DNA from 4 places in the Erwinia sp. genome. Region 2 is predicted to be linked to each of the others. Evidence: predicted binding sites of a transcription regulator. Region 2 holds the regulator's gene; each other region holds the start of a gene.

Region 1 (7,182 bases), on a different contig from region 2:
TTTCGCCGGGCCGGGCATGGGCATCTTTCTGAGCGGGCTGCTGGCCGTCTACCTCCATGCGCGACAGGTCAGCGCCGCTCAGGCCTGGTGTGCTTACGGCGTACTGGCCCTGGTGTTGGCTGCCCTTATTTTCCGTTTCCTGCCGCGCAAAGGCGAACTGCACCGGCCTGATACGGCGCCGGAACCGCTGGTGCTGACCCGCGGCTTAAAAAAGCTGGTCTGGAGCTACAGCCTGGCCGGATTTGGCTACATCATTCCCGCCACGTTTCTGTCGCAGATGGCGGCTGCCCGTTTTCCTGCCAGCGCTTTCGCCCAGTTTGTCTGGCCGATCTTTGGCGGCACGGCGGTCGTAGGGGTGGGATTAGGTATTCTTCTACGGCGTTTCGGCACGTCCAATACGCGGCTGGCGTTTAACCTGTGGGCGCAGGCGGCAGGCGTGCTTTGCGCTGCCGTGGTGCCGGGCCTGAGCGGGCTGGTGGTCGGTTCGGTACTGATGGGCATCGGCTTTCTCAGTTTGGTGTCGCTGTCGCTGCAATATGCCCGCGAAATGGCGCCGCGCCATAGCCGTTATATGGCGGGCTTGCTGACCACCGGGTACGCCCTCGGTCAGCTTGCCGGGCCGCTGGTTTCGGCACTCTCCACTACTTTGACGCATCGCCTGGAGCCTGCGCTTTACGTTGCGGGGGCAGGGCTGCTGGTCGCCGGACTGCTGGTCTGGCGGCGCGATCCCACCGCTGCATGAAACTGTTTCAGGACGGTTTAGATTGATTCGCTGGATTAACGACGCGTTGTGTACCAAAATACGCCCTCTGAAATTGTACCGCTCCCGTTGGGATCGGCGCCACACCCGTTGGAGAAAACATCGCCATGGCTACGTTAAGTCAGGAAGCCACACTTGTTCACGAAACGCTGCTCGCGCGTGGACTGGAAACCCCACTACGCTCGCCTGCGCGTGAAATGGATGACGAAACTCGCAGACGGTTGATTGCCGGGCACATGACTGAAGTCATGCAGCTGCTCAATCTTGATCTGGAAGATGACAGCCTGATGGAAACGCCGCATCGCATCGCCAAGATGTATGTGAATGAGGTGTTCTCAGGTCTGGACTACGCCAACTTCCCGAAAATCACCCTGATTGAAAACAAAATGAAGGTGGACGAAATGGTGACGGTGCGTGATATCACGCTGACCAGCACCTGTGAACACCATTTTGTGATCATCGACGGCAAAGCGACCGTGGCCTACATCCCGAAAGACAAGGTGATTGGCCTGTCGAAGATTAACCGCATCGTGCAGTTCTTCTCTTCCCGTCCGCAGGTGCAGGAACGGCTGACCCAGCAGATCCTGGTGGCGCTGCAAACGCTTCTGGGCACTAATAACGTCGCAGTTTCTATCGACGCGGTACATTACTGCGTGAAAGCGCGCGGTATTCGCGATGCGACCAGTGCGACCACTACTACCTCGCTGGGCGGCCTTTTTAAATCCAGCCAGAACACCCGTCAGGAATTCCTGCGCGCCGTTCGTCACAACTAAGTTACCGACTGGCCGCGGCCTACCTGTCGTCGCCAGTTCTTACCCTTCGTTACCGTCAGGGCCTGCCGATGCCTCGTATTCAGACGCTGGATTTTATTCGGGGCATCGCCATTCTGGGGATCCTGCTGCTTAATATTAATGCCTTTGGCCTGCCGGGTGCCGCCTATCTGAATCCCGCGTGGCAGGGCAGCATCACGCCTACTGATGCATGGACGTGGGCGCTGGTTGATTTTTTTGCCCAACTGAAATTCCTTGCGCTGTTTGCGCTGCTGTTCGGCGGCGGTTTGCAGCTGCTGCTTTCACGAGGAAAACGGTGGCTGCAGGCGCGCCTGAGCTGGCTGGTGCTGTTCGGCTTTCTGCACTGCCTGCTGTTCTGGGAAGGGGATATCCTGCTGGATTACGGGCTGATTGGGCTGGTAGCCTGGCGGATGATCCGCGATGTCTCTTCGACGCGGCAGCTGTTTAATACCGGTGTGATGCTGTATATCGTGGGCTGCGGCGTGCTGCTGGTGTTCGGTTTGCTGTCGGGCCATCAGCCTAACAACTCCTGGCTGGCTGGCGCGGCGGACAGTCAGTATGAAACCTTCTGGAAAACGCACGGCGGTTGGGAAGCCATGCGTAACCGCCTCGATCTGCTCTCTTCGGGCCTGCTGTCGCTGGCGGCACAGTATGGCTGGCAGCTGGCAGGCCTGATGCTGATCGGCGGGGCATTGATGCGCAGCGGCTGGCTACAGGGCCGCTGGAGCCTGGTGCACTATCGGCGTACCGCCCTTATCCTGCTGGTGCTGGCAGCCCTTATCGAAATACCGGGCATCTGGCTACAGTGGGCCTGGGGCTGGGCATTTTATCCGTCCGCTTTCTTTTTACAGCTGCCGCGCGAACTCAGCGCACCGCTTCAGGCGGTTGGCTATGCCGCGCTCTGCTTTGGCTTCTGGCCTACGCTGGCCCGGTTTCCCCTTACGCCTGCCATCAGTAGCGTAGGGCGGATGGCGCTGAGCAACTATTTACTGCAAACCCTTCTGTGCACAACATTCTTTAACCACTTCGGCTGGTTTAATCGGCTCGATCGCCTGCATTTGCTGGCGGTTGTGCTGCTGGTCTGGCTGGTCAATCTCCTCTTTTCGCTGTGCTGGCTGCGCTATTTTCGTCAGGGGCCGGTTGAATGGGGCTGGCGTCAGCTTACTCGCCTGAGCAGCCGCGGAACGATGTTACAAAAATGATAACCGTCACAAATGTGACGGAAAGAGATGTAACCGTTTTCATGAGTGTGACCTGATTCACGCAGTCTTGCCTTTCGCTTTGTCAGAATGGCCCCCGCAAACAATGCATCCGGGAGGGCTATGCAAACCTTATCTTCCACAGGAAGTCAGCCATGATCACCATTCGCGATGTAGCCCGAGAGGCTGGCGTGTCGGTGGCAACGGTCTCGCGCGTGCTCAATCACAGCGCGGCAGTGACTCAGGAAACGCGGGAAAAGGTATTGGGCATCGTTGGCCAGCTGGGCTATCGCCCCAACGCCAACGCGCAGGCGCTGGCTTCCCAGGTCAGCGACACGATTGGCGTGGTGGTGATGGACGTTTCCGATCCCTTTTTCGGCGCGCTGGTCAAAGCGGTGGATACAGTGGCTCAGCGCATGCAAAAACATGTGCTTATCAATAATTCCTATCATCAGGCGGACAAAGAGCGACACGCAATTGAGGTGCTGATACGTCAGCGTTGCGGCGCGCTAATCGTTCATGCCAAAGCGCTGGGGGACGACGAGCTGGCTTCGCTGATGGATCAGGTACCCGGCATGGTGCTGATCAACCGTGTCGTGCCGGGCTACGCTCACCGTTGCGTTTGCCTGGACAACGTCAGCGGTGCGCTGATGGCGATGCGCATGCTGCAACAGCAGGGCCACCGGCGGATCGGCTATCTGGGGTCGAGCCATGCTATCGAAGACATGGATCAGCGCCGTGCGGGCTGGCGACAGGCGCTGGCCGAGCAGGGTGTTCAACCTACCGAAAGCTGGAGCGCCAGCGCCGAGCCGGATATGCAGGGCGGGGAGGCCGCAATGGTAGAGCTGCTGGGTCGTAACCTCCAGCTTAGCGCCGTGTTCGCCTATAACGACAGCATGGCCGCCGGGGCGCTGGCTGCGTTGAAAGACAACGGCATTGCGGTGCCGCAGCAGCTGTCGGTGATTGGCTTTGATGACATCCCTATTTCGCGTTACACCGATCCGCAGCTGACCACTGTCCGTTATCCTATTGTTTCCATGGCTAAACTGGCGACCGAGCTGGCGCTGAAAGGCGCGGCGGGCCTGCTGGATGAGTCAGCAGGCCACTGCTTTATGCCCACGCTGGTGCGTCGGCATTCCGTCGCCATCTGCCAAAGTGTGGCGGCGATCACTATACGCAACGATACCGCCATGTAACCGTTTTCAATCCGTGAGTAAGTTCACAGTTAATTAACATCTGCTTCACTAAGATGGCCGTGCCTGGCCGGGACAGAATAACAACACGGTCCGGCCGCACACGCATACCGACCCTACACAGAACCGGAGAGAACAATGAAGAAGGCATTCACCCTCACTGCCCTGGTTGCCAGCATGATGTTTGGCGCAACGGCGCAGGCTGCCGATACCCGCATTGGCGTAACCATCTATAAATATGACGATAACTTTATGTCCGTTGTGCGCAAGGATATCGAGAAGGAAGCGAAAAACAGCAGCGGTATTCAGCTGTTAATGAACGATTCGCAGAACAGCCAGTCAACGCAAAACGATCAGGTTGACGTCATGGTAGCAAAAGGGGTGAAAGCGCTGGCGATTAACCTTGTCGACCCGGCGGCCGCCGCGGTCGTGATCAGCAAAGCCAAAGCCAACGACATTCCCATTGTTTTCTTCAACAAAGAGCCTTCCGCTAAGGCCCTGGCCAGCTACGAAAAAGCCTATTATGTTGGCACCGATTCCAAAGAGTCCGGCGTCAAGCAGGGCGAGCTGATCGAGAAACACTGGAAAGCCAATCCAAACTGGGATCTGAATAAAGACGGCGTAGTGCAGTTTGTGCTGCTGAAAGGCGAACCGGGCCATCCGGATGCCGAAGCGCGTACCAAATACGTTATCGATACCCTGAACAAAGACGGGCTGAAAACCCAGCAGCTGCATCTGGATACCGCTATGTGGGACACCGCCCAGGCGAAAGACAAGATGGACGCGTGGCTCTCCGGCCCGAACGGCAACAAAATCGAAGTGGTTATCGCCAACAACGATGCGATGGCAATGGGTGCGGTAGAAGCGCTGAAAGCGCATAACAAAACCTCCGTACCAGTATTTGGCGTGGATGCCCTGCCAGAAGCGCTGGCGATGGTGAAATCAGGCGCGATGGAAGGCACCGTGTTGAACGATGCGGAAAACCAGGCAAAAGCCACGTTTGATATGGCGAAAAACCTCGCGGCGGGCAAACCGGCAACCGAAGGCACTAACTACAAGCTGGAAGGCAAAGTGGTACGTGTAGCCTACGTCCCGGTCGACAAAGAGAATCTTGCTCAGTTTAGTAAATAAGTCTTTCCGGACGCACTCGCGTCCGTTACCGGACCCGTCGCAGAACGGGTCCGATCGTAAAACGATCCGCCAGGTAGAATTATGAGCAGCGATCAGGGGCAGTATCTGCTGGAAATGACTAACGTCAGCAAATCCTTTCCGGGCGTAAAGGCGTTAGATAACGTTAATTTGAAAATCCGTCCCCATTCGGTTCACGCGTTGATGGGTGAAAACGGCGCGGGCAAGTCAACTTTATTAAAATGCCTGTTTGGTATTTATAGCAAAGACACGGGAAGCATTCTTTTTCAGGGCAAAGAAATTGATTTTAAAAGCTCCAAAGAGGCGTTAGAAAACGGCGTCTCAATGGTGCATCAGGAATTAAACCTGGTTTTACAACGCACGGTCATGGATAACATGTGGCTGGGCCGCTATCCGCGAAAAGGCTTTTTCGTCGACCAGGAGAAAATGTACAAAGATACCAAAGCCATTTTCGAAGAGCTTGATATCGATATCGATCCGCGCGACAAAGTTATTAACCTTTCCGTTTCGCAGATGCAGATGATAGAGATTGCCAAGGCATTCTCCTACGATGCCAAAATTGTGATTATGGACGAGCCGACCTCTTCATTAACGGAAAAAGAAGTGAACCATCTGTTCACTATTATCCGTAAATTAAAAGATCGCGGCTGCGGTATCGTTTATATCTCTCACAAGATGGAAGAGATTTTCCAGCTCTGCGATGAAATTACTATTCTGCGCGACGGACAATGGATCGCTACCCAGCCGTTGGAAGGGCTGGATATGGATAAGATCATCTCCATGATGGTGGGCCGTTCGCTGAACCAGCGCTTCCCGGACAAAAGCAACGTGCCCGGCGAAACCATTTTGGAGGTGCGTAATCTTACCTCGCTGCGCCAGCCGTCTATTCGCGATATCTCATTCGATTTGCGCAAAGGTGAAATCCTTGGCGTGGCCGGTCTGGTAGGCGCCAAACGAACGGATATTGTGGAAACACTGTTTGGCATCCGCGAAAAGTCTGGCGGCACTATTAAGCTGCACGGCAAAAAAATCAATAATAACTCGGCTAATGAAGCGATTAATCACGGCTTTGCGCTGGTGACGGAAGAGCGACGCGCCACGGGTATTTATGCTTATCTTGATATCGGCTTTAACTCGCTGATTTCAAATATCCGCAAATATAAAAACTCGATTGGCCTGCTGGATAACAACCGCATGAAAAGCGATACCCAATGGGTTATTGATGCCATGCGGGTAAAAACACCAGGACATGCCACTTCTATCGGTTCGCTTTCGGGCGGCAACCAGCAGAAAGTGATTATTGGCCGGTGGTTGTTAACTCAGCCGGAAATATTAATGCTGGACGAGCCAACGCGCGGTATCGACGTTGGTGCAAAGTTTGAAATTTATCAGTTGATTTCCGATCTGGCGAAAAAAGAGAAGGGCATCATTATTATCTCTTCCGAAATGCCGGAACTGCTGGGCATTACCGACAGGATCCTGGTCATGAGTAACGGCATGGTTGCAGGCATTGTCGAAACAAAAACTACCACGCAAAACGAAATATTACGTTTAGCATCCAAGCACCTTTAATGAGGTAAGGGCTGTCCATGAATGCTGTGAATAAGAAGAATGCGCTCACCTGGCTGAAAGAAGGTGGCATCTACGTTGTGTTGCTGGTTTTGCTGGCAATTATTATTTTCCAGGATCCCACGTTTTTAAGCCTGATGAACCTGAGTAACATTTTAACTCAGTCCTCCGTGCGTATTATTATTGCGCTTGGTGTGGCCGGGTTGATTGTAACGCAGGGTACCGACCTCTCCGCCGGTCGTCAGGTTGGTCTGGCTGCTGTGGTGGCGGCGACGCTGTTGCAGGCTATGGATAACGCCAACAAGGTGTTTCCACATATGGATACCGTGCCGATCCCGCTGGTCATCCTGATTGTTTGTGTCGTCGGCGGCCTGATTGGCCTGATCAACGGCGTGATTATTGCCTATCTGAAGGTGACGCCTTTTATCACCACGCTGGGCACGATGATTATCGTTTACGGCATTAACTCGCTTTATTACGACTATGTAGGCGCTTCGCCAATCGCCGGGTTCGATGAGAAA
Region 2 (7,182 bases):
CGTTATGACGCCGAAAACTATCCGTTAAACCCTGCCTGCCCGGTTCGCTCTCAGGCGAGCCGGGCCGCTATCCTGAAAGATTTGCGCAAAATATTTGCCTGCTGCTTTAAAAGGCTCGTTTTTTGCGTCTGCACTTGTTAGAATCCACGGTTTGTTGCGCAACAGGCTCTTCCGTCGGCATGACGTCCTTCTCAGGCCTGTTCCGCTACCCTGATTCCCTCCTGATGTAACCATTCCGCAACAAATTATGCGCAACTTATACCAGGATTATCATCATTCCAGGCAATCGTTTAACAAACCGCTTTTCAGTCACTTACTGAACAGCGCAGGAGTCTTTTTCCATGGCAACTATAAAAGATGTGGCCAAACGCGCCGGTGTTTCCACCACTACGGTGTCCCACGTCATTAATAAAACCCGCTTCGTCGCCGAAGAGACGCGGGAAGCCGTCTGGGCAGCGATCAAAGCGCTGCATTATTCGCCCAGCGCCGTGGCCCGCAGCCTGAAGGTCAATAATACCAAAACCATTGGCCTGCTCGCGACGTCCAGCGAAGCGCCCTATTTCGCCGAAATTATTGAGGCGGTTGAACACAGCTGTTTTGCCAAAGGCTATACGCTGATTTTGGGCAACGCGCATAACGAGCTGCAAAAGCAGCAGGCCTATCTGTCGATGATGGCGCAAAAGCGTGTCGACGGTCTGCTGGTTATGTGCGCCGAATACCCGGATGAGCTGATCAAAATGTTGGAAGACCACCGTAACATCCCCATGGTCGTTATGGACTGGGGCGAGTCGCGCGGCGATTTTACCGACACCATTCTCGATAACGCTTTTGAAGGCGGTTATCTGGCGGGACGCTATCTTATCGATCGCGGTCATCGTGATATTGGTGTGATCCCGGGCCATATGGAGCGCAATACCGGCGGCGGCCGTCATGCCGGGTTCCTGAAGGCGCTGACGGAAGCGGGGATCACGCTGCGCGAAGAGTGGCTGGTTCAGGGCGATTTCGAGCCGGAGTCAGGCTATCGCGCTATGCAGCAGCTGCTGGCACAAAAACAGCGTCCTACCGCGGTGTTCTGTGGCGGTGATGTAATGGCGATGGGCGCTATTTGCGCAGCGGATGAAATGGGCCTGCGCGTGCCGCAGGATATTTCAGTGATCGGGTATGATAACGTGCGCAACTCGCGCTATTTTACGCCTGCGCTGACGACCGTCCACCAGCCAAAAGAGCGCCTGGGTGCCACAGCGTTCAATATGCTGCTCGATCGCATTACCAGCAAACGCGAGGAGCCGCAGACGATTGAAGTGCATCCGACGCTGATTGAGCGCCGTTCCGTAGCGGACGGCCCCTTCCTCGACTATCGTCGTTAAGCTTGCGGGCGGCAGCCAGCCGCCCGCTTTTACCCCTCCCGCAGCCATTCGCTGTTCAGCGTTTCTGTCTCACCTAAATAATCCAGTAGCCAGAGCAGTGCGGGTGATGCCTGTTGTTCAGACCAGCTGACGCAACAGGGGCTGTCCGGAAAAGGCGGATCCAACTTTAGTTCACACAGCGACCCATTTTGTAGCAGCGGTTGCGCAAGATGCCCCGGCACCATCCCCACGCACAGCCCGGCCAGCAGGCAATCAAACGCGCTCTCCCAGTCCGGCGCAACCAGTCGCCGCTGATTATCCAGAGTCCAGGTGGTTCTTTTCGGCAGCGCACGCGAGGTGTCTTCCAGCACCAGCGAAGGCCATTCGCGGATGGCCTCCTCGCTGACCTTTTCCCTGTGTTGCGCAAGCGGATGATCGGCCCTGACCACGCAGCGCCAGTTCAGCATGCCCATGTTGCGGAAAGCGAAACGTCCACCGACCGGGATGGCCTGCGTTGCGCCTATCGCCACATCTACCCGACCATCGGCCAGAGCGTCCCATACGCCGTTAAACACCTCGGGCGAGAGATGCAGCTCCATATCCGGAAAGTGCCGGTAAAAATCCACCACCAGCTGGCGCGTCCTCGCCGTTTTAACGATGCGGTCGACAGCGATATTCAGCTGGCCGCGCCAGCCGTTGGCGACCTGCTGGCACTGACGGCGCGTGGCAAGCATTTTTTTGATAACACTCCGTCCTTCCTGAATAAACAGCTCGCCTGCTGCCGTCAGCACGACGTCCCGGTGGCGCCGCTCGAATAGCGGCACCGCCAGCCACTCTTCCAGCTGACGCACGGTATAACTAATGGCGGAGGGGACGCGATGCAGCTCCACGGCGGCGGCAGTAAAGCTGCCCGTTCTGGCCACCGCATCAATCACCTCAAGTGAGTGTTCTGACCACATAATCTGCCTGCAAATTTTTTGAACGCAAGACGCAAATATTAGCGTTTCACAACCGCTACTGCACTCTTTTACACTGCCGTCCGCTATTCACCTGATAAAAAGAGCGAACTCTCATGCCTTCGAAAGGATTTTTACTTTACCTCGCGCTGCTTAGCGTTGCGGGTTTTCTTGCCACCGATATGTATCTGCCAGCCTTTACCGCCATGCAGCAGGATTTGCAAACCGAAGCGGGCGTGATCGGCGCCAGTTTGAGTGTGTTCCTGGCAGGTTTTGCCAGCGCGCAGCTGTTCTGGGGCCCTCTTTCCGATCGCATCGGCCGCAAACCGGTGCTGTTAATGGGGCTGGGGCTGTTCGCCGTCAGCTGTGGAGCCATGTGGTGGGCGGAATCTACGACCATGCTGCTGACGCTGCGCTTTTTGCAGGCGGTGGGCATTTGTGCCGCCGCTGTCAGCTGGCAGGCGCTAGTGATCGATCGCTATTCCGGCGCGCAGGCTAACCGCGTGTTTGCCACGATTATGCCGCTGGTGGCGCTGTCGCCAGCACTGGCCCCGCTGCTGGGTGCATGGTTGCTGAATCACTTTGCCTGGCGGTCAATTTTTGTCGCGCTGCTGCTGCTGGCCGTGATCCTGCTGATCGCCACGCTGTTTCTTCCGGCGCCTGCCCCTAAAGCTCATCAGCAAGAAGCGAAAGTTGGTTTCTTTACCCTGCTGAAGTCGCCTGTCTGGAGCGGTAACGTGCTGATTTATGCGGCCTGCTCCGCCAGCTTTTTCGCCTGGCTGACCGGTTCGCCGTTCATTCTGGCGGAACTGGGCATGTCCCCGGGTGATATTGGCCTTAGCTATGTGCCGCAGACGCTGGCCTTTCTCGCAGGGGGTTACGGCTGCCGTTCACTGCTGAAGCAAACCGAAGGCGCTTCGCTGCTGCCGTGGCTGCTGGCGCTGTATGCGCTCAGCGTGGGGGCTTTTTTCATTGCTGCACAGGTAGAGACGCCTTCAACGTGGGCACTGCTGTTGCCGTTTTGTGGGATGGCGCTGGCCAACGGGGCTATCTACCCTATTGTGGTGTCAAACGCGCTGCTGCCTTTTCCGCAGGCCAGCGGTAAAGCGGCCGCTCTGCAAAATATGCTGCAGCTTGGCCTCTGCTTTGTGGCCAGCATGATTGTTTCCGGCTTTATCGCCAACCCTCTCGCCACCACGTCGCTGGTGATGCTTAGTACGATTTTCCTGACGCTTATTGGCTACGTTTTGCAACGGGCGAAGGTCGCCAACGCTCCCCTGACCCACGCGCAAAGCCGTCGTTAACTGCCTGAATCTATTTAGTTAGCGTCCTAACGATAAGGCGTTGAATATTGCCTGAGGTGAGCATATACTCATTTTCAGGCAATAAATAATAACAACTTTGCATCACTTTTGAGTCCTGACAGGGTTGTCCGGGTGTTCTCTTTTGTGGCAAACATCCTCCCACTCTGTAGGTTTCAGTTCAATCCTCTGTAACGCCGGATATCAGGCGCGCGGTCAAGCGTGCGTGTTCTCAAACCCTGTAGAAATTGACTACTCTTTTTCTCAGGTTTCAATCACGAAGGGTGATGGAGAAGCTATGAGTTCATCGTGTATAGAAGAAGTGAGCCTGGAGGAGAATCAGTGGTATCGAATCACCCAGGAAATGTTGCGCCAGGCCGATGTTGAAATCAACGGCACCCGCCCCTGGGATATTCAGGTAACCCAGCCCGACTTTTTTAAGCGCGTGATGCAGGAAGGATCGCTGGGTCTGGGCGAAAGCTACATGGACGGCTGGTGGGAGTGCGAGCGGCTGGATATGTTTTTTCATCGCGTGCTGCTGGCCAAACTGGATCAGCAACTGCCCCATCACTTTAAAGATACGCTGCGCATTGCCGCCGCCCGCCTCACTAATCTGCAATCGCGCAAGCGTGCCTGGATTGTCGGCAAGGAGCACTACGACCTCGGCAACGATCTTTTTACGCTGATGCTCGATCCTTATATGCAGTATTCCTGCGGCTATTGGAAAGAAGCGGACACGCTGGAGCAGGCTCAGCAAGCTAAATTAAAAATGATTTGCGAAAAGCTGCAGCTGGAGCCCGGCATGTCGCTGCTGGATATTGGCTGCGGCTGGGGTGGATTAGCGGCCTATGCGGCTCGGTATTACGGCGTTAAAGTATCGGGCGTCACTATTTCCGCCGAGCAGCAGAAGCTGGCGCAGCAACGCTGTGAAGGACTGGACGTTACCATTCTGCTTCAGGACTACCGCGATCTTGACCAACAGTTCGATCGCATCGTATCGGTTGGAATGTTCGAACACGTCGGGCCAAAAAATTACGCCACCTACTTTAACGTGGTCGATCGTAACCTGAAACCGGACGGCATCTTTTTGCTGCATACCATCGGCGCGAATAAAACGGACGATAATGTCGATCCCTGGATCGATAAATATATCTTCCCCAACGGCTGCCTGCCGTCCGTACGGCATATTGCCGAGGCTCAGGAACCGCATTTCGTGATGGAAGACTGGCATAATTTTGGGGCGGATTATGATTTGACGCTGATGGCCTGGCACCAGCGTTTTTTAACCGCCTGGCCGCAGCTGGCGGACAACTATGGCGAACGCTTTAAGCGCATGTTCAGCTACTATCTCAACGCCTGCGCAGGCGCTTTCCGCGCGCGTGACATCCAGCTTTGGCAAGTGGTGTTTACCCACGGTAAAGAGGGCGGATTACGCGTGCCGCATTAAAACAGGCCGTAGCCACTGCCCCTTCATCAGCCCGTCCCGCAAAGCAGGCTTGAGAACGGACTCGCCATAACTGTCCAATATGCGCGCGCCTGGCTGCTGCAGAGCCACCGTAAAGAAAAGCACCTGGTGGCTCTGCTTTATTACCCTGTCACCCTTCGCGGCCCGGCTTCATTCTGTTTCCGACTGAATTTCTGCGGCGGCGGCTGCCAGCAGGGTGGCCTCACGCTGTGCCAGCACACGTTCGACGGTTTCGACAATCGCCTGGGTGTGCGGATCGATTTCAATATTCACTCTATCCCCCAGCCGCTTGCTGCCCAGCGTGGTTCTTGCCAGTGTTTCCGGGATCAGGTGCACACAGAATTTGCTTTTGGTCACTTCGCCAATTGTCAGGCTGATGCCGTCAATGCCAACATAGCCCTTATGCAGAATATATTTCATCTGCTCGCTATCCTGTGGCTTAAACCATATTTCACGGTTATTTTCAGACGTCAGAATTTTACAGATTTCGGCGGTAGTCATAATATGACCGGACATTAAGTGGCCGCCAATTTCATCGCTGAATTTTGCCGCGCGCTCTACGTTGACTATATCGCCCGGCTTTAAATCGCCCAGGTTAGTAATACGCAAGGTCTCTTTTACCAGATCAAAACTGACGCGGTTGCCGTCAACCTCCGTTACCGTCAGGCAGCAGCCATTGTGCGAGACGGAAGCACCCAGCGCCAGACCCGGCAGCATTTCTTCCGGCAGGCGAACAATATGCGTGCGAAAATTCGGTTTCTCTTCAATAGCCAGCACCTCTGCGGTGCCCTGCACAATACCGGTAAACATAATTATGACCTCGGTGAATTTTTCGCTATTCTTATCAGATCTTAAAACTATACCAAATAGTCTTTCTCCCTTCAGGTAAAAAAACAGGTGTATACGTGCAGAAGTATCTGACCGAGGCACGGCAATTGCTGGCGCTGGCAATTCCGGTAATTTTTGCGCAGGTCGCGCAAACCGCTATGGGCTTTGTAGATACGGTAATGGCCGGCGACGTCAGCGCAACGGACATGGCTGCCGTCGCGGTCGGCACATCGATTTGGCTGCCCGCGATTCTGTTCGGGCACGGCTTGCTGCTTTCGCTCACGCCGGTGGTGGCGCAGTATAACGGCTCGGGCCGCCGCGATCGCATCGCCTTTCAGGTGCGGCAGGGCTATTGGCTGGCCGCCTTCTCTTCTCTGCTGATTATGATTGTGCTTTATAACGCCGGCTACGTTATTCGATCCATGCAGAATATCGATCCCGTGATGGCAGATAAGGCCGTCGGTTATCTGCATGCGCTGCTGTGGGGGGCGCCGGGCTATCTGTTCTTCCAGACTGCCCGTAATCAATGCGAAGGGCTTGCTAAAACCAAGCCGGGCATGGTGATGGGTTTCCTGGGGCTACTGGTAAATATCCCGGTTAACTATGTTTTTATCTATGGCCATTTGGGGATGCCGGCGTTGGGCGGCGTTGGCTGTGGCGTCGCGACAGCTTCCGTTTACTGGGTGATGTTTATTGCGATGAAAATGTGGGTAGCACGTGCTGCCTCTATGCGCGATATCCACCTGCCGGAACGGTTTAGTCCGCCCGACAGGAAAACGCTTTATCGTCTCTTTACGCTTGGGCTACCCGTCGCACTGGCGCTGTTCTTTGAGGTGACGCTGTTCGCCGTCGTCGCCCTGCTGGTATCCCCCATGGGCATTGTTCAGGTGGCAGGCCACCAGATAGCGCTGAACTTCAGTTCACTGATGTTTGTCCTGCCGCTCTCTCTGGGTGCCGCCACCACGATCCGCGTCGGTTTCCGGCTTGGGCAAGGATCGACCGAGGGCGCTCGCGTGGCGGCCTGGACCGGGCAAGGTGTAGGGATGTCGCTGTCGCTGCTGACGGCGCTGTTTACTGTCGTATTTCGTGAACATATCGCCCTGCTCTATAACCAAAATCCGGCCGTCGTGGCGCTGGCCTCGCAGCTGATGTTACTCGCTGCAGTTTATCAGTTTTCTGATTCGGTTCAGGTCATCGGCAGCGGCATTTTGCGCGGCTATAAAGACACGCGTGCCATCTTTTTTATCACTTTTATTGCTTACTGGGTGCTTGGCCTGCCCAGCGGC
Region 3 (7,182 bases), on a different contig from region 2:
GGAGCTGAAGGATGCCAAAAAAAGGCTCGGTAAGCGCGCAGGAAAATCGACCAGGGCCGGAATGTCAGGTCACTTTTTTAAAAAGTAAACTCATCGGCATCGCGCCATGCCGGAAAGCGCTCCCGATATTCCCGCAGCGTCTCCAGCAACAGCTGCGCGTTCAGCACCGCTGGCTGATGCGGTTCGCCAGCCGCCAGGATTTCACCCTGCGGGCTAATGATTCGGCTGTCGCCGCTGTAGCTATGGCCGTTGGCATCATTACCTGTGCGATTACAACCGGCCACATAAGCTTGATTTTCAATAGCCCGCGCCAGCAGCAGCGCCTGCCAGTGCGCCGCTCGTGCTGCCGGCCAGTTAGCGACATACAGCGCCAAATCGTAATCGTTGCGGCTGCGGGAAAACACCGGAAAACGCAGGTCATAGCAAATCTGCGGCAGAATACGCCAGCCGCGAAACGCCACAATCTCACGCTTTTCGCCTGCCAGGTAGTGCTGGTGCTCACCAGCCATACGAAACAGATGACGCTTGTCGTAGCGATGCGCCGTGCCGTTTGGTTCTACCAGTAGAAAGCGATTGACCGCTCCCAAAGGCGTCTGAACGGCAACGCTGCCGCCGATCATCGCGTTTGTTGAGCGAGCTTTATCCTGTAGCCAGGCGATGACACGCGCTTCCGGCAGCGAGCTTTTCGCTGCTTCCATCGCAAAGCCAGTGGTAAACATTTCGGGCAGCAAAATCAGGTCACGGCCTGTTAATCCGGCTAACAGCACGTCAAAAAAACGCAGATTGGCCTCGCCGTCCATCCAGACCAGCGGCTGCTGCAAAACGCTCAGGTTTAAAGCTGACATAGCCGCTCCGCTGCTGCATCCAGCGTGGCTTCCTGTTTAGCGAAGCACAGGCGAATAAGCTTATGGGGGAAAGGCCCGGCACAGAAAACTGACAGCGGGATCGCCGCCACGCCGGCTTCTTTTGTCAGCCATTGACAGAAAGCCACGTCATTCAAATCGGACACGGCGCTGTAGTCGGCCAGCAGAAAATAAGTGCCTTCACACGGCAGGATGCGCAAACGGCTTTTCGCCAGCGCCTGCACAAAACGGTCGCGGCGGGCACGGTAAAACGTTGTCAGTTCGCGGTAATGTTCCGGTTCGGCGTTCAGCATATCGGCCAGCGCCAGTTGCGCAGGGGTGTTGACGGCGAATGTCAGATACTGATGCACCTTGCGCACTTCGGCCGTCAGGGCTGGCGGCGCCACGCAGTAGCCAACTTTCCAGCCGGTCATATGAAAAGTTTTGCCGAACGACGATACGGCAATTGCACGCTCACGCAGCTGGGGGTGTGCCAGCACGCTGGCGTGACCCTCTTTGGCAAAGCAGATATGTTCGTAGACCTCGTCACTCAGCACATAGATTTCCCGATCTTTCACTGCCTGCCACAGCTCGGCGAAATCACTTTTTTGCCAGACCGTGGCGGAAGGATTGTGTGGCGTATTGAGGATAACCAGGCGGGTACGGGGCGTCAGCAGGGCGGCAAATTCTTGCCAGTCGACGCGAAAGGCCGGAGGCTGTAAAGCGATGCGCTTCATCACGCCGCCGGCCAGCGTCACTGCCGGCGCGTAGCTATCGTAGCTGGGATCGAAACAGATCGCTTCATCACCCGGTCGCACCAGCGCGGTGATGGCGGCATATAGCGCCTCGGTGGCGCCTGCGGTTACCGTGATTTCGCTGTTGGCATCGGGGTGATGGCCATAAAGCTCCGCCGTTTTAGCCGCAATCGCTTCGCGCAGCGGCTGCGCGCCGGTCATGGGGGCATACTGATTGGCACCTTCGCTGACATGATGGGCGAGACGCGCTTTCAGATAGTCCGGGCCATCGAAATCCGGGAAGCCCTGAGAAAGGTTAATGGCGTTATGCTGCTGCGCCAGCGCGCTCATTTGCGAAAAAATAGTGGTGCCCAGAGCGGGGAGTTTGCTCTCAGGCGTTATTGAACTCTGGCTCATTATCGGTAACCCTTGCGGAACGTTATGGATATGTTTTAGCCCGTTGCCGCCACTATAGCGTCGATGCTAGTATTTAGCAATCAAGACGCTTAGACGTCTAAACGATAAGGTTATACCGCGCTTAATGCTTGAAAAGGAAGGCTATGACAACATCGCAGTTAGATCAGCTGGTGGCGGCCTGCCACTGGATTGGCGCGAAGGGCTGGGCGCCGGCTACCGGCGGCAATATGTCGGTGCGACAGGACAGCGAGTTCTGCCTTCTTAGCGAATCCGGCAAAGATAAAGGCTCGCTGACCCGCGAGGACTTTATTCAGGTCGCCATCGCTACCAACCATACGCCTTCCGGCCGCAGACCTTCAGCAGAGACAGGATTGCATACGCTGATTTATCGTCTGTTCCCGGAGGCGGGTGCGGTACTGCATACGCACACGGTGAACGCGACCGTGTTATCCAGAATTGAGAAGCGCACTGCACTGGTGCTGCAAGGCTATGAAATGCAGAAAACGCTTGCCGGACAAAGCTCGCATCTGGGTGAGGTTGCCATTGCGCTGTTCGACAACGATCAGGATATTGAGGCACTGGCAAAACGCGTTGAACAGTATGCTGACAGCCATCCGCTGCGCTACGGTTTTCTGCTGCGCGGCCACGGACTGACCTGCTGGGGCAGGGACGTTAACGAGGCGCGTCGGCATCTTGAAGGGCTGGAGTTCCTGTTCCAGTGTGAATTACAGCGTCGACTGTTGGAGGCCAAATGATCCGCGCCATTGTTACCGATATTGAAGGCACCACCAGCGATATACGCTTCGTGCATAACGTGCTTTTCCCCTATGCTCGCCAGAACCTGGCGGCCTTTATGACCGCTTTTCAGCACAGGGAAGAGGTGGCGCAGGTGTTGAACGATCTGCGTGAGGAAATCGCGCAGCCGCAGGCTACGGTAGAGGATCTCATCACCGTGCTGTTCGGGTTTATGGATGAAGACCGCAAATCCACCGCGCTCAAAGCGTTGCAGGGTATGGTCTGGCGCGACGGCTACCTTAACGGCAACTTTACCGGCCATCTCTATCCAGACGTGCTGCCTGCGCTGAAAGCCTGGCAGAAAGACGGGATCGGGCTGTATGTTTATTCATCCGGCTCGGTAGCTGCGCAGAAATTGTTATTTGGCTACAGCGACGAGGGTGATATTACCTCGCTATTCAGCGGCTATTTTGATACGCGCGTCGGGGCCAAGCGCGAAACAGTCTCCTACCGCAATATTGCCGCAGATATCGGTCTGGCGCCGGACGAGCTGCTGTTTTTGTCAGATATTCGTCAGGAACTGGATGCTGCACAGGAAGCAGGCTGGCATACCGTGCAGCTAATCCGTGATGCAGCGGACGACAGCAGCCGACACTCTCAGGTTAACCGGTTTGATCAAATTTCTCTGGAGCCGTTTTTATGAGCGCACTGACCATTTTTACCGACCGCGAAGCGAAAGATCCCATTTGGCAAAGTCACGATGCAGAAGCAATCCGGCAGAAACTGAGCGGAGAAGGCGTACGCTTTGAGCGTTGGGAAGCGGATCGCGATACGGGGGTGGATCCTCAGCCGGAGACGGTGATCGACGCCTATCAGCATGCTATCGATCGGCTGGTGGCGGAAAAAGGCTACCAGAGTTGGGATGTGATCAGTATGCGGGCAGACAATCCGCAGAAAGAGGCGCTACGGGAAAAGTTTCTTGCCGAACATACGCACGACGAAGACGAAGTGCGATTTTTTGTTGAGGGCACGGGCCTGTTTTGCCTGCATCTGGACGGACATATTTATCAAATCCTTTGTGAAAAGAACGATCTCATTTCTGTTCCTGCGGGGACGCCACACTGGTTCGATATGGGGTCTTCACCGCACTTTACCGCCATCCGCATTTTCGACAATCAGGAAGGCTGGGTTGCGAGGTTTACCGGCGACAAGATTGCTGATGCCTATCCGCGCCTGCCGTAAAAGCGAAAACACGGGTTAACGGCAAAATAGCTGGAAATCGCTGTGCAAATGGCGGGAAAAGCCTCAGGTTACAAAATGGCCGGGGCAGGCAAAAGCGTCGGCCTGTCCAGGCAAACACCTCAGACTAACAGGCAAACACCTCATGCCAACAGGCAAACACCTCAGGCCAACAGGCAAACGCCTCAGGCCAACAGGCAAACGCCTCAGGCCAACAGGCAAACGCCTCAGGCCAACAGGCAAACGCCTCAGGCCAACGGGCAGGCACCCTGGGTCGGGTGGGTGAACATGACAAAGTCACAAGGCACAGCATCAGGGCTTGCCGGAGCGGAGCGTTTTTTTGCTCCTTTCCCGGCCTGCCTGATTGGTTTCACTGATAATCTTTCTGGTGCGGCACAAAATTCTTATCCAACCGCTTTTAAGGTGGCGGAGTGGGTAGCGCGTCGTTAACCTGTCTCCGTTTTGTCTATTAAGAATTAAGGGAACCATTATGAAAGAGGCACAGATCCGCCTGGCTATTGTGGGCGCCGCGGGACGTATGGGGCGTCAGTTAATTCAGGCCACTCAGGAAGCGGAAGGCGTTTGCCTGGGAGCAGCCCTGGTGCGCAAAGGCTCTTCTTTGACGGGTGTTGATGCAGGCGAGCTGGCTGGTACCGGTATGCTGGGCGTTAAGGTCAGCGACCAGCTTGTGGCCGATGAGTTTGATGTGCTGATCGATTTTACGCGTCCCGAAGGCACGCTGGAGTATCTGGCTTTTTGCCGTCAGCACCAAAAAGCGATGGTCATCGGCACCACGGGCTTTGATGACGCCGGTAAGGCAGCCATCAACGCGGCGGCAGAAGAGATCGCCATCGTTTTTGCCGCCAACTTTAGCGTAGGGGTCAATCTGGTGCTGAAGCTGCTGGAGAAAACGGCACAGGTAATGGGTGACTATGCGGATATCGAGATTATCGAAGCACACCATCGCCATAAGGTTGACGCCCCCTCCGGCACCGCCCTGGCCATGGGAGAAGCCATTGCAGATGCCATGGACTGGGATCTGAACGAACATGCGGTCTATAGCCGGGAAGGCCACACGGGCGAACGTAAGCCGCAAACTATTGGTTTTGCTACCGTTCGCGCTGGCGATATCGTTGGTGAGCACACGGCAATGTTTGCTGATATTGGCGAACGTATAGAGATAACACACAAGGCCTCGAGCAGAATGACATTTGCAAAGGGAGCTGTCCGTGCGGCAATTTGGGCTATTGGCCATAAAGTTGGTTTATTTGATATGAAAGATGTGCTTAATCTTAATGTTGACTAGCGTTTTTGGTTCAGGTTTTTATAGTTAAGTTATTGTATTTAAGGGTGGATTTTCCACTCTTTTTTATTTTTGTGTGTAAATGGATATTTAAAGTGATATTCTATTAATAATTAGTATTTTTTGATGTTATATCCCTTTTTTAAGTGAATGCTTTGTTAATTTTGACCATTTGGTCCACTATTTACCGCACCTTGCCGCTTTTTTCTTTTCATTTGGTCAGGCAACCGTTTTTATCATCGTGATAGTTGCTGTTTTTGCTGTCTATCATCCCCTTTTAACGCCAGTGGCGCAAAAAACAATGAAAAAGTACGCTTCAGGGTGGACATCAGCCGGGGCGATCATTAGAATGCGCGCAATTTGCCAAAAATCGAACAGGCAGGCAGGTTTGCATTGATCTAAGGGTATCCTATGAATTAATATGCAAATAATGTGACTGTTTATTCTCTGGAGGATGTTTTGATTAAGTCAGCGCTATTGGTTCTGGAAGACGGAACCCAATTCCACGGTCGGGCCATCGGGGCAACAGGAACGGCAGTGGGTGAAGTTGTTTTCAACACTTCAATGACCGGTTATCAAGAAATCCTCACTGATCCTTCCTATTCTCGCCAGATTGTTACCCTCACTTATCCCCACATCGGCAATGTCGGCACCAATACCGCCGATGAGGAATCTGCTCAGGTTCATGCTGAAGGCCTGGTTATCCGTGACCTGCCGTTAATCGCCAGTAACTTCCGTAATGAAGAAGGGCTTTCCGCTTACCTGAAGCGTCTTAATATCGTCGCCATTGCGGATATCGATACGCGTAAGCTGACTCGCCTGCTGCGTGAAAAAGGGGCGCAAAACGGCTGTATCATCGCGGGCGATGCGCCTGATGCCGCGCTGGCGCTGCAAAAAGCCAAAGCTTTTCCGGGGCTGAAGGGAATGGATCTGGCGAAAGAAGTCACCACTAAAGAAACCTATAAGTGGTTGCAGGGCAGCTGGACGCTGGATGGCTTGCCCGCGCCGAAGAAAGAAGAAGAACTGCCTTTCCACGTGGTGGCGTATGACTACGGCGTGAAGCGCAACATCCTGCGTATGCTGGTAGATCGCGGCTGTCGCCTGACGGTGGTGCCGGCACAAACGCCAGCGGAAGAGGTGTTGAAGATGAACCCGGACGGGATCTTCCTCTCTAATGGCCCGGGCGATCCGGAACCTTGCGACTACGCTATCGCCGCGATTAAAACTTTTCTGGAAACGGAAATTCCGGTGTTTGGCATCTGCCTGGGCCATCAGCTGCTGGCGCTGGCAAGTGAAGTAAAAACCGTGAAGATGAAGTTGGGGCATCACGGTGGCAACCATCCGGTGAAAGATCACGACAACAATACCGTAATGATTACCGCGCAGAACCACGGTTTTGCCGTAGACAATACCAACCTGCCAGCGAACCTGCGTATTACCCATACCTCGCTGTTTGATCACACGGTGCAGGGCATTCATCGTACGGATAAGCCGGCGTTCAGCTTCCAGGGCCATCCTGAAGCCAGCCCGGGCCCGCACGACGCCGCACCGCTGTTCGATCACTTTATCGAACTGATCGAAGCCTACCGTTCAAATAAATAATCAGGAGCGAAAGAATGCCAAAACGTACCGATATAAAAAGTATCCTGATCCTGGGCGCGGGTCCGATCGTCATCGGCCAGGCCTGTGAATTTGACTACTCTGGCGCGCAGGCCTGCAAAGCACTGCGCGAAGAGGGCTACCGCGTTATCCTGGTGAACTCCAACCCGGCGACCATCATGACCGACCCGGAAATGGCCGATGCGACCTACATCGAGCCTATTCACTGGGAAGTGGTACGCAAAATTATTGAGAAAGAGCGGCCGGATGCCGTGCTGCCGACCATGGGCGGCCAGACCGCGCTGAACTGTGC
Region 4 (7,182 bases), on a different contig from region 2:
GCGGAAGGCTATAACGAGCTGGCCGCGCTGGCGGCGGAAAAGGGAATGCAGGTCTGTCTGCACCACCATATGGGCACGGCTATCCAGACCTCGGCAGAAATCGACAAATTTATGGCGTTGACCCATGACGATGTTTATCTGCTTTTCGATACCGGCCACGCTTATTATTCGGAGGGCAACCAGACGCAAATGCTGGCCATCCTGGAAAAATACCTGCCGCGTATTAATCACGTGCATCTGAAAGACGTACGTGATGAGGTCGTTTCGCAGGTCAGAAGCCAGCGGCTCTCTTTTCTGGACGGTGTAAAAAAAGGCACCTTTACCGTTCCCGGCGATGGCGTAATTGATTTTGACCCGGTATTTAAAATCCTGGATGAGTCAGGCTACAAAGGCTGGATGGTCGTCGAGGCGGAGCAGGATCCGGCACTGGCGAATCCATTTGAATATGCCGTAAAGGCCAGAAAATATATTCGTGAACATACAGGTCTGTAAGCGGGCACTGCCGGCAGAAGAACGGTAAGTGGCCAGGGCCGTAAATGGCGCAAGCTGGCAAGCAGTAAATATCGAAGGCTGTGAAGTAGCAAATGGTGGAGGCTGTGAAGCAACAAATTGCGAAGGCTGGAAAGGCGTAAATTACGCAAGCTGGCAAGCAGTAAATGTCGAAGGCTGTGAAGCAACAAATTGCGAAGGCTGGAAAGACGTAAATTACGCAAGCTGGCAAGCAGTAAATGTCGAAGGCTGTGAAGCAGCAAATTGTGAAGGCTGGAAAGCAGCAAACGGCGAAAGCAGGAAAACGGAAGCAGGCGATCCTGCCATACCCGCACCAGATGGCGAACTGTCTGTTAAGACAAACCGTGCGGTAGGTAAAAAAACGTTAAAGCCGACAAGCCAATAAAAATAGCGCCTGACCTGAATCAGGCGCTATTTTTTTAGAGAGTTATTTCAGCACTACCGTGTTGATAATATTTTCTGCTTCGGTCTGCGACTGCTGCTGATTTTCCGCAGGCAGCGTAATCTGCAGCGTCAGCAGTTTACCGTCAACTTTTGCCAACAGCACCGACGACCAGGAAGACTGGCCTTTAGCCGAAATGACAGAATCCAGCTGCTGCGCAGGCTGGCCTTTGAGATCGAGAGATTTATTCGTCACCACCTGCAGCTGCGCATCGCGGTTACGCTGCTGAGCTTCCAGGCGTTTTGCCAGCACGTCCAGGCCTTCATTCGTGGCGTCGCCTGCAATCACGATAATCGCTTTCTGGCCAGAAGCGTCGGCATACACATGCATATTATTGGCTTGCGTGCCCATTTTTCCACTCTGATCGGACATGCCTGCCGGAAGCGAGAAGCTGAGCTTGCCGTCCATCAGGGTAACAGTCTGGCTGCTCTGGCTGCTGCTGACGCCGTTATCATCGGCGGCGGCTTTATCGTCTTTGCCGTCGCAGGCGGCCAGTCCGACCACCAGTAAACCGATACCGGCATATTTTAGTAAGTTACGCATCGTGATCCCTTTTACGTTAGTCGTTCGCGTTGTTCAGCAACTTATACAATAGTAATCAGCGGCTAAAAGCAACCTGCCGTGGTGTGCCGCCCTGCCAAAAGCCATTGCCAGGCGCCACGCCACAGTGTGACAGACTAGCCGAAGTTGACCTGAGTGCCAGAGGATTTTTCTGTTAGCCGCTTCAGCGTGGCGTTTAACAGTACGCCATAGGCGGGCAGGAAGAAAATGATGCAGATAAGCACTTTGAAGCTGTAGTCAACCATCGCAATTTCTACCCAGTTCTGCGCCATAAAGGCATCGGGACTTTTATAGAAAGCGATAAAGAAGAATGCCAGCGTATCGCTGATATTGCCCAGGAACATAGCGGAAGCGGGAGCGACCCACCACTGTGGCAGCTTACGCAAACGGTTAAAGACATGCACATCAAGGATCTGTCCCAGCGCATACGCCATAAAGCTGGCACAGGCGATACGAGCAACAAACAGGTTAACCTTCGTCAGCGCGGCCATTCCCTGCCATTCGCCCTGATAAAACAGCACGGAGATGCCATAAGAAATAAACAGCGCCGGGATCATCACGGCAAGAATAATCCGTCGGGCCAGCGGAGCGCCAAAAATCCTTACCGTCAAATCGGTAGCCAGAAAAATAAACGGAAAGCTGAAGGCGCCCCAGGTCGTATGGAAGCCAAAAATGGAAACAGGCAGTTGCACCAGATAATTACTGGAGGTAATGACCAGCAAATGGAAAAGCGACAGCCAGATCAGCGCGTGTGTACGCTGACGAGAAGAGAAAGAGATCATCGATGTAACCTTTTTTAACAATGGGGTGAGGGAACCCAAAAAAATGTCTCGCCTGAGCGATTGCGCGGCATCTTACCGAAACAGCTTGCTAATGCAATGGTTAATTTTAGCGCAAACGTTGTCGTTAAGGGCTGGCTTGCACATGTCGACGCCGGGGGTAAAATAGGGCATTTCCTGTCTGATTGAGAATGTTATGAGTGAACCGTTCGCAAATCCCGACCAAACCCTGGACGCCCTGGGTCTGCGCTGTCCTGAGCCGGTAATGATGGTGCGTAAAGCCGTGCGCCATATGCAGGAGGGCGAAACGCTGCTGATTATTGCTGACGATCCCGCTACCACCCGCGATATTCCCGGATTCTGCCGTTTTATGGAACATACACTGTTGGCGCAGGCGACCGAAGCGTTGCCGTATCGCTATCTGCTAAAAAAAGGGCTGTAACAGAGCATGCTGCCCGCCTCGAAACGGGCAGGCCATGCTTAAGTTAGCGCTTACTCAGTAACCGCAGCGCATTTGCCGTGACCAGCGCGGTCGCACCGGAGTCTGCCAGCACCGCCAGCCAGAGTCCGGTAATACCCAGGAGCGTGGTGACCAGAAACACGCCTTTCAGTCCCAGCGACAGTGCAATATTCTGTCGGATATTGGCGTGGGTAGCTCGTGCCAGACGGATCATTGTTGCCAGCCCCGCCAGCCGATTATGCGTCAGCGCCGCATCGGCGGTTTCCAGGGCCACGTCGCTGCCACCGCCCATAGCCACGCCCAGCGTCGCCGCTTTCATCGCCGGGGCATCGTTGATACCGTCACCGACCATGGCGACCGCATTTTGCTGATTCAGCTCACGAATAGCCGCTACTTTGTCCGCAGGCAGCAGGCCAGCGCGATAGCCGATGGCGAGTTCTTTGGCGATGGCTGCCGCCGCGCGCGGATTGTCACCGGTCAACATAACCGTTTCTATGTTTAAGGCATGCAGTTCTTTCAGCGCGGCAACCGCATCCGCGCGCAACGTATCGCGCAGCGCGATAAGCCCGACAGGCATACCGTCCTGGACAACAATAACAACCGTATTCCCGGCCGACTCCAGCGAGGCAACATCTGCCCGCTGCTCTGCTGCCAGCGTCAGTCCGCCCGGCGCGCAGATTAAAAGTTTGTGGCCACTAACTACCGCTTCTATTCCGCTTCCGGCCATGGTCCGCTGGGCCGTAGCGGCAGGGATCGCAAGCTGGCGCTGCGTGGCTAACTGCACAATCGCTTTAGCCAACGGGTGAGAAGATCCCTGCTCGACAGCCGCGGCGTTGGCCAGCAGCTCCGCCTCGCTGAAGTGGGCGAAAGCCTTAATGCTCTCAATCCGGGGTTTGCCCTCGGTCAGCGTGCCGGTTTTGTCGAATGCCAGCGTACGTATGGCGTTCAGGTTTTCCAGCGCCGCGCCGCCCTTGATCAGCACGCCGTGTCTTGCCGCCGCCGCGAGGCCGGAAGTTATCGCCGCTGGCGTAGAGATAACCAGCGCGCAAGGGCAGCCAATCAGCAATAACGTCAGCCCTTTATAAATCCACGGCTGCCAGTCGCCCGCAAGCAGCAGCGGCGGCACAATGGCCACCAGCAGCGCAATGGCCATGACCAGCGGGGTATAGATGCGGCTGAAACGATCGAGAAAACGCTCGACCGGCGCGCGGTTGGCCTCAGCTTCTTCAATCAAATGCAGGATACGATCGATAGCGCTTTGACCCGGTTTTGAGGTGACTTTCAGCCTGACCAGGCGATCGACGCTCAGGCTCCCGGCCACAACAGGCTCGCCCGCCAGGCGTTCTACCGGCATGGATTCACCGGTCAGCGCGCTTTCGTCAAAACTGGCAAAAGGCGTGACCAGACAGGCATCAGCAGGGAGACGCCCTCCCGCGGTAACCTCTATGAGATCGCCAGGGCGAAGTGCGCTCACGGCCACCGTTTCGCGCGTTTCACCCTGAATGCGCAGCGCCTGCTCGGGTTTTAACGCCATCAGCGCCGTTACGCCACGGCGGGCACGTCCTGCAGCAAAAGCCTCCAGACGTTCGCCAAGCATAAACAACAGCAGCACCATTGCCGCCTCAGCGGTCGCGCCGATAAAAAGTGCGCCAAGCGCGGCCACGGTCATTAACGTTTCAATGGCGAAAGGTGTCCCGCTACGCATCAGGCGTAGTGCGGTGCGGGCTACCGGCCAGCAGCCTACCAGCGTAGTAGCGGTAAAAGCGATTTTCCCGGCCTGAGGACTCATCATCTGTAGCAGCCAGCTCGCGAGAAGGAGTCCGCCGAGCAGCAATAGCATCCTGTTTTCCTGCCAGAAGCCGACTGGCTGTGCGGCGGGTTGTTCGCCAGATCTCAGGGAAAAACCCGCGTTGGCTACTGCCTGTTCAACCTGCTGCCGTATGTCCTTATTGGCGCTGACTACCAGCTTTTCCGTAGCGAAAAGCACGCGAGCCTGGGTCACCCCAGCCAGCTGACCTACGGCATTTTCGATCTTTTTAGCGCAGCTCGGGCAGTCCATACCGCCGATCTGCCAGCTGTAGTCCGCGCCAGACCCGTCGCTTTCCTCATCAGGTGGCGAATCGGCAGGAGCAGGAGCGCAACACCCGTGAACAGAGAGTATTTTTCCTGCTTCGGGACGTGGCCTGCTGCAGTTTTGCTGGCCCACCGGGTGGCGCTGCCCGCAAGAGCAGGGGAAAGATGAAGAGTGATGCATGATGCCTCCTGATAAGCCTGACGGGTAACCTTCCTGTCAGGCTTATCTTACACTCTGGAGTGGACTCCAGAGTCAAGGCAAAAATCAGAGGTAAAGTGAGCGGACGATCATGAAGTGTCCCGCAAAATAGCAGGCAGCCGTAATGGCGCTGTCCGCAGCAAAGCGGCGACGATAATGACTAATCAGCCAGACAATGTTGGCGAACAGCAGCAGCGAGGTCCCGACCATCAGCGAAAAACCGTAATCCGTCGGCCGGAAAGCATACTGTTCGGTGGTCAGCCAGACCATCAGCAGCGTCATACCGATAAAGGTACACACCGGCCAGCGTAACTCCTCAAGCTTTGTCCAAATTGCCGCAATCAGCAGCGCACCGATAACTAACACAGTAAGAGGGATCGGCCAGAAGAATGTCAGCGTCATATGGCTGGCGAAGCAGATGGTGTAAAGCAGATGCGACAGGAAGAATGCGCCGATAGCATAAAGCATGCGCCGCTCGGGCAGCAGCATTAAGGCATCACCGACCAGCGTCGCCAGTAAACCAAACAGGATAAGGTAATCCGTAGCGCTCAACACTGGCGCTTGCCAGGCCCAGGCGAGCAGCAGTAAAAGCGTGACCGGTTTAAAGACCCAGCGCTGCCATTGTGGGCCACGGTAAGTAGCGTCAACGTACAGCCAGCCGGAAAAAAGCACTGCCAGAAACGACCAAATCATAATGTGTCCCTTTGTTTTTAGAGGCTAAATTCCACAGTTCTGATTTTAGTTTAGGACAGGGGCTGACGATGTGACAATGAGAGGTCTCTGGTTGTATTCTTTGTGCCCATGTTGAAAAAATGAGGAAAAGTCGTGAAGCCACCCCTGATCTTTTTTATTACGCTGGCCATCATCGCCGTGCTGGCGACCCGGCAATTTATCAAGCAGCGGCAGGAAGTGGCAGTGAACGATGCTTCACCTGTACGCAGCCTGCCTGTGGAAATCAAAGATAAACGCGAAGTTTCTACCTCTGCGCTACGCTCGCGTCAGCGTGAAAATGTACCGGTTGAAGCAATGCGATACGAAGCGTGGTTTCATCCCCTGAACGGTGCAGGGGATTTTAAGCTGGTGCTGAAAGCCAACGACTACCGCCAGCTGGAACGAGGTGAGAAGGGCGAGCTGCAGGTACAGGGCACCAGGTTTATCGCTTTCCGGCCACGCTGACAGCCTGGCCGGGAAAGGCCTTAACGTGTATGGCCTGCGTTACTGTTTCGGAAATTGCTTTTTTTGCCAGGCCAGCAGCTCAAACACGCCAAAAAAGAAGATTCTGGCCTGAAGGATGCCGCTCAGTTTAGGGGCATCTTTAGGCTGCGTGGCGCGCAACAGAACCAGCTGCAAACCGTGCATAATCACCATAAAAAACAGCGCGACATTGATAAAATATTTTAGTGGCGCGGGGTAAGGATGGACCAGGTTCAGCAATAAAAAGGCCCATACGCACAGCATCAGTGCTCTGCCCAGATTAGTCAGCATGCGTTTCTCTCTTTTCGGGGGAACGACGAACATAAAGACGGCTGGCGACCTGACCGGCGATTTTTTCCCGGTGCAGATGCCAGTTTACCGGCACGGGCGGTACCCCGTTTTCCACTTCGCTTTCCACGTAGATTAATGCTTCTTCTGCCAGCCAGCCCTGGCTTTCCAGCAACGTCAGCGTTTCTTCCAGTAATCCCTTACGAAAAGGGGGATCGATGAAAACCAGCTGGTGAGGTTCGCCGGCCTGAGCCAAAAACTGTAGCGTGTTGGTATTGATTACCCGGCCGTTCGCCGCGCCGAGCGTAGCCAGATTTTTCCCCAGCTGCTGTGCGACGGGACGCTCCAGCTCCAGCAACGTGGCCGATGCCGCATGGCGAGACAATGCCTCCAGTCCCAGCGCGCCGCTGCCGGCAAAGCAGTCCAGGCAGCGTGCACCCTGAATATCGGGTGCGAGCCAGTTAAACAGCGTCTCACGCACGCGGTCGGTAGTCGGGCGCAGTCCGGCGCTGTCGGGTACAGGCAGCTTTCTGCCGCGCCATTGGCCGCCAATAATGCGGATCTGTCCGGCGCTGCCGCCGCGAGGTTTTTTATTCATCTGACTTAACTCTTCATAATTTGTTGCACAGTTTAACGGGCTTACCGGACAGAGGAAACGTAAAAAGGGTGCTGTGTT

The links. The regulator PurR, encoded in region 2, represses purine synthesis genes. The targets are predictions, from matches to a motif close to CANGCAAACGTTTGCNTG.
Region 1: a site for PurR is predicted at 2,780-2,797, ahead of galS (HTH-type transcriptional regulator GalS). Genes of this name have one in related genera too.
Region 3: a site for PurR is predicted at 5,491-5,508, ahead of carA (glutamine-hydrolyzing carbamoyl-phosphate synthase small subunit). Genes of this name have one in related genera too.
Region 4: a site for PurR is predicted at 2,404-2,421, ahead of tusA (sulfurtransferase TusA). Genes of this name have one in related genera too.

What each region holds. Positions count from the first base shown of each region.
Region 1 covers NZ_DALZCD010000006.1:722-7,903, forward strand. Annotated here, with positions in the region: gene RTK32_RS01000 (YbfB/YjiJ family MFS transporter) at 1-742, shown strand, start outside; gene folE (GTP cyclohydrolase I FolE) at 868-1,533, shown strand; gene yeiB (DUF418 domain-containing protein YeiB) at 1,602-2,753, shown strand; gene galS (HTH-type transcriptional regulator GalS) at 2,906-3,946, shown strand; gene mglB (galactose/glucose ABC transporter substrate-binding protein MglB) at 4,082-5,074, shown strand; gene mglA (galactose/methyl galactoside ABC transporter ATP-binding protein MglA) at 5,156-6,664, shown strand; gene mglC (galactose/methyl galactoside ABC transporter permease MglC) at 6,682-7,182, shown strand, end outside.
Region 2 covers NZ_DALZCD010000048.1:12,718-19,899, reverse strand. Annotated here, with positions in the region: gene purR (HTH-type transcriptional repressor PurR) at 342-1,367, shown strand; gene punR (DNA-binding transcriptional activator PunR) at 1,397-2,305, opposite strand; gene punC (purine nucleoside transporter PunC) at 2,419-3,606, shown strand; gene cfa (cyclopropane fatty acyl phospholipid synthase) at 3,902-5,050, shown strand; gene RTK32_RS05885 (riboflavin synthase subunit alpha) at 5,219-5,878, opposite strand; gene RTK32_RS05880 (MATE family efflux transporter) at 5,974-7,182, shown strand, end outside.
Region 3 covers NZ_DALZCD010000068.1:1,344-8,525, reverse strand. Annotated here, with positions in the region: gene RTK32_RS07635 (amidohydrolase) at 78-845, opposite strand; gene RTK32_RS07630 (pyridoxal phosphate-dependent aminotransferase) at 833-1,993, opposite strand; gene RTK32_RS07625 (methylthioribulose 1-phosphate dehydratase) at 2,137-2,748, shown strand; gene mtnC (acireductone synthase) at 2,745-3,431, shown strand; gene RTK32_RS07615 (acireductone dioxygenase) at 3,428-3,970, shown strand; gene RTK32_RS07610 (hypothetical protein) at 4,256-4,417, shown strand; gene dapB (4-hydroxy-tetrahydrodipicolinate reductase) at 4,458-5,273, shown strand; gene carA (glutamine-hydrolyzing carbamoyl-phosphate synthase small subunit) at 5,730-6,872, shown strand; partial or broken gene carB (carbamoyl-phosphate synthase large subunit) at 6,887-7,182, shown strand, end outside.
Region 4 covers NZ_DALZCD010000170.1:217-7,398, forward strand. Annotated here, with positions in the region: partial or broken gene iolE (myo-inosose-2 dehydratase) at 1-492, shown strand, start outside; gene RTK32_RS13985 (hypothetical protein) at 521-895, shown strand; gene RTK32_RS13990 (DcrB family lipoprotein) at 938-1,495, opposite strand; gene RTK32_RS13995 (7-cyano-7-deazaguanine/7-aminomethyl-7-deazaguanine transporter) at 1,630-2,295, opposite strand; gene tusA (sulfurtransferase TusA) at 2,489-2,734, shown strand; gene RTK32_RS14005 (zinc/cadmium/mercury/lead-transporting ATPase) at 2,778-5,006, opposite strand; gene RTK32_RS14010 (lysoplasmalogenase) at 5,091-5,717, opposite strand; gene RTK32_RS14015 (DUF2500 domain-containing protein) at 5,850-6,200, shown strand; gene RTK32_RS14020 (DUF1145 family protein) at 6,240-6,509, opposite strand; gene rsmD (16S rRNA (guanine(966)-N(2))-methyltransferase) at 6,499-7,104, opposite strand.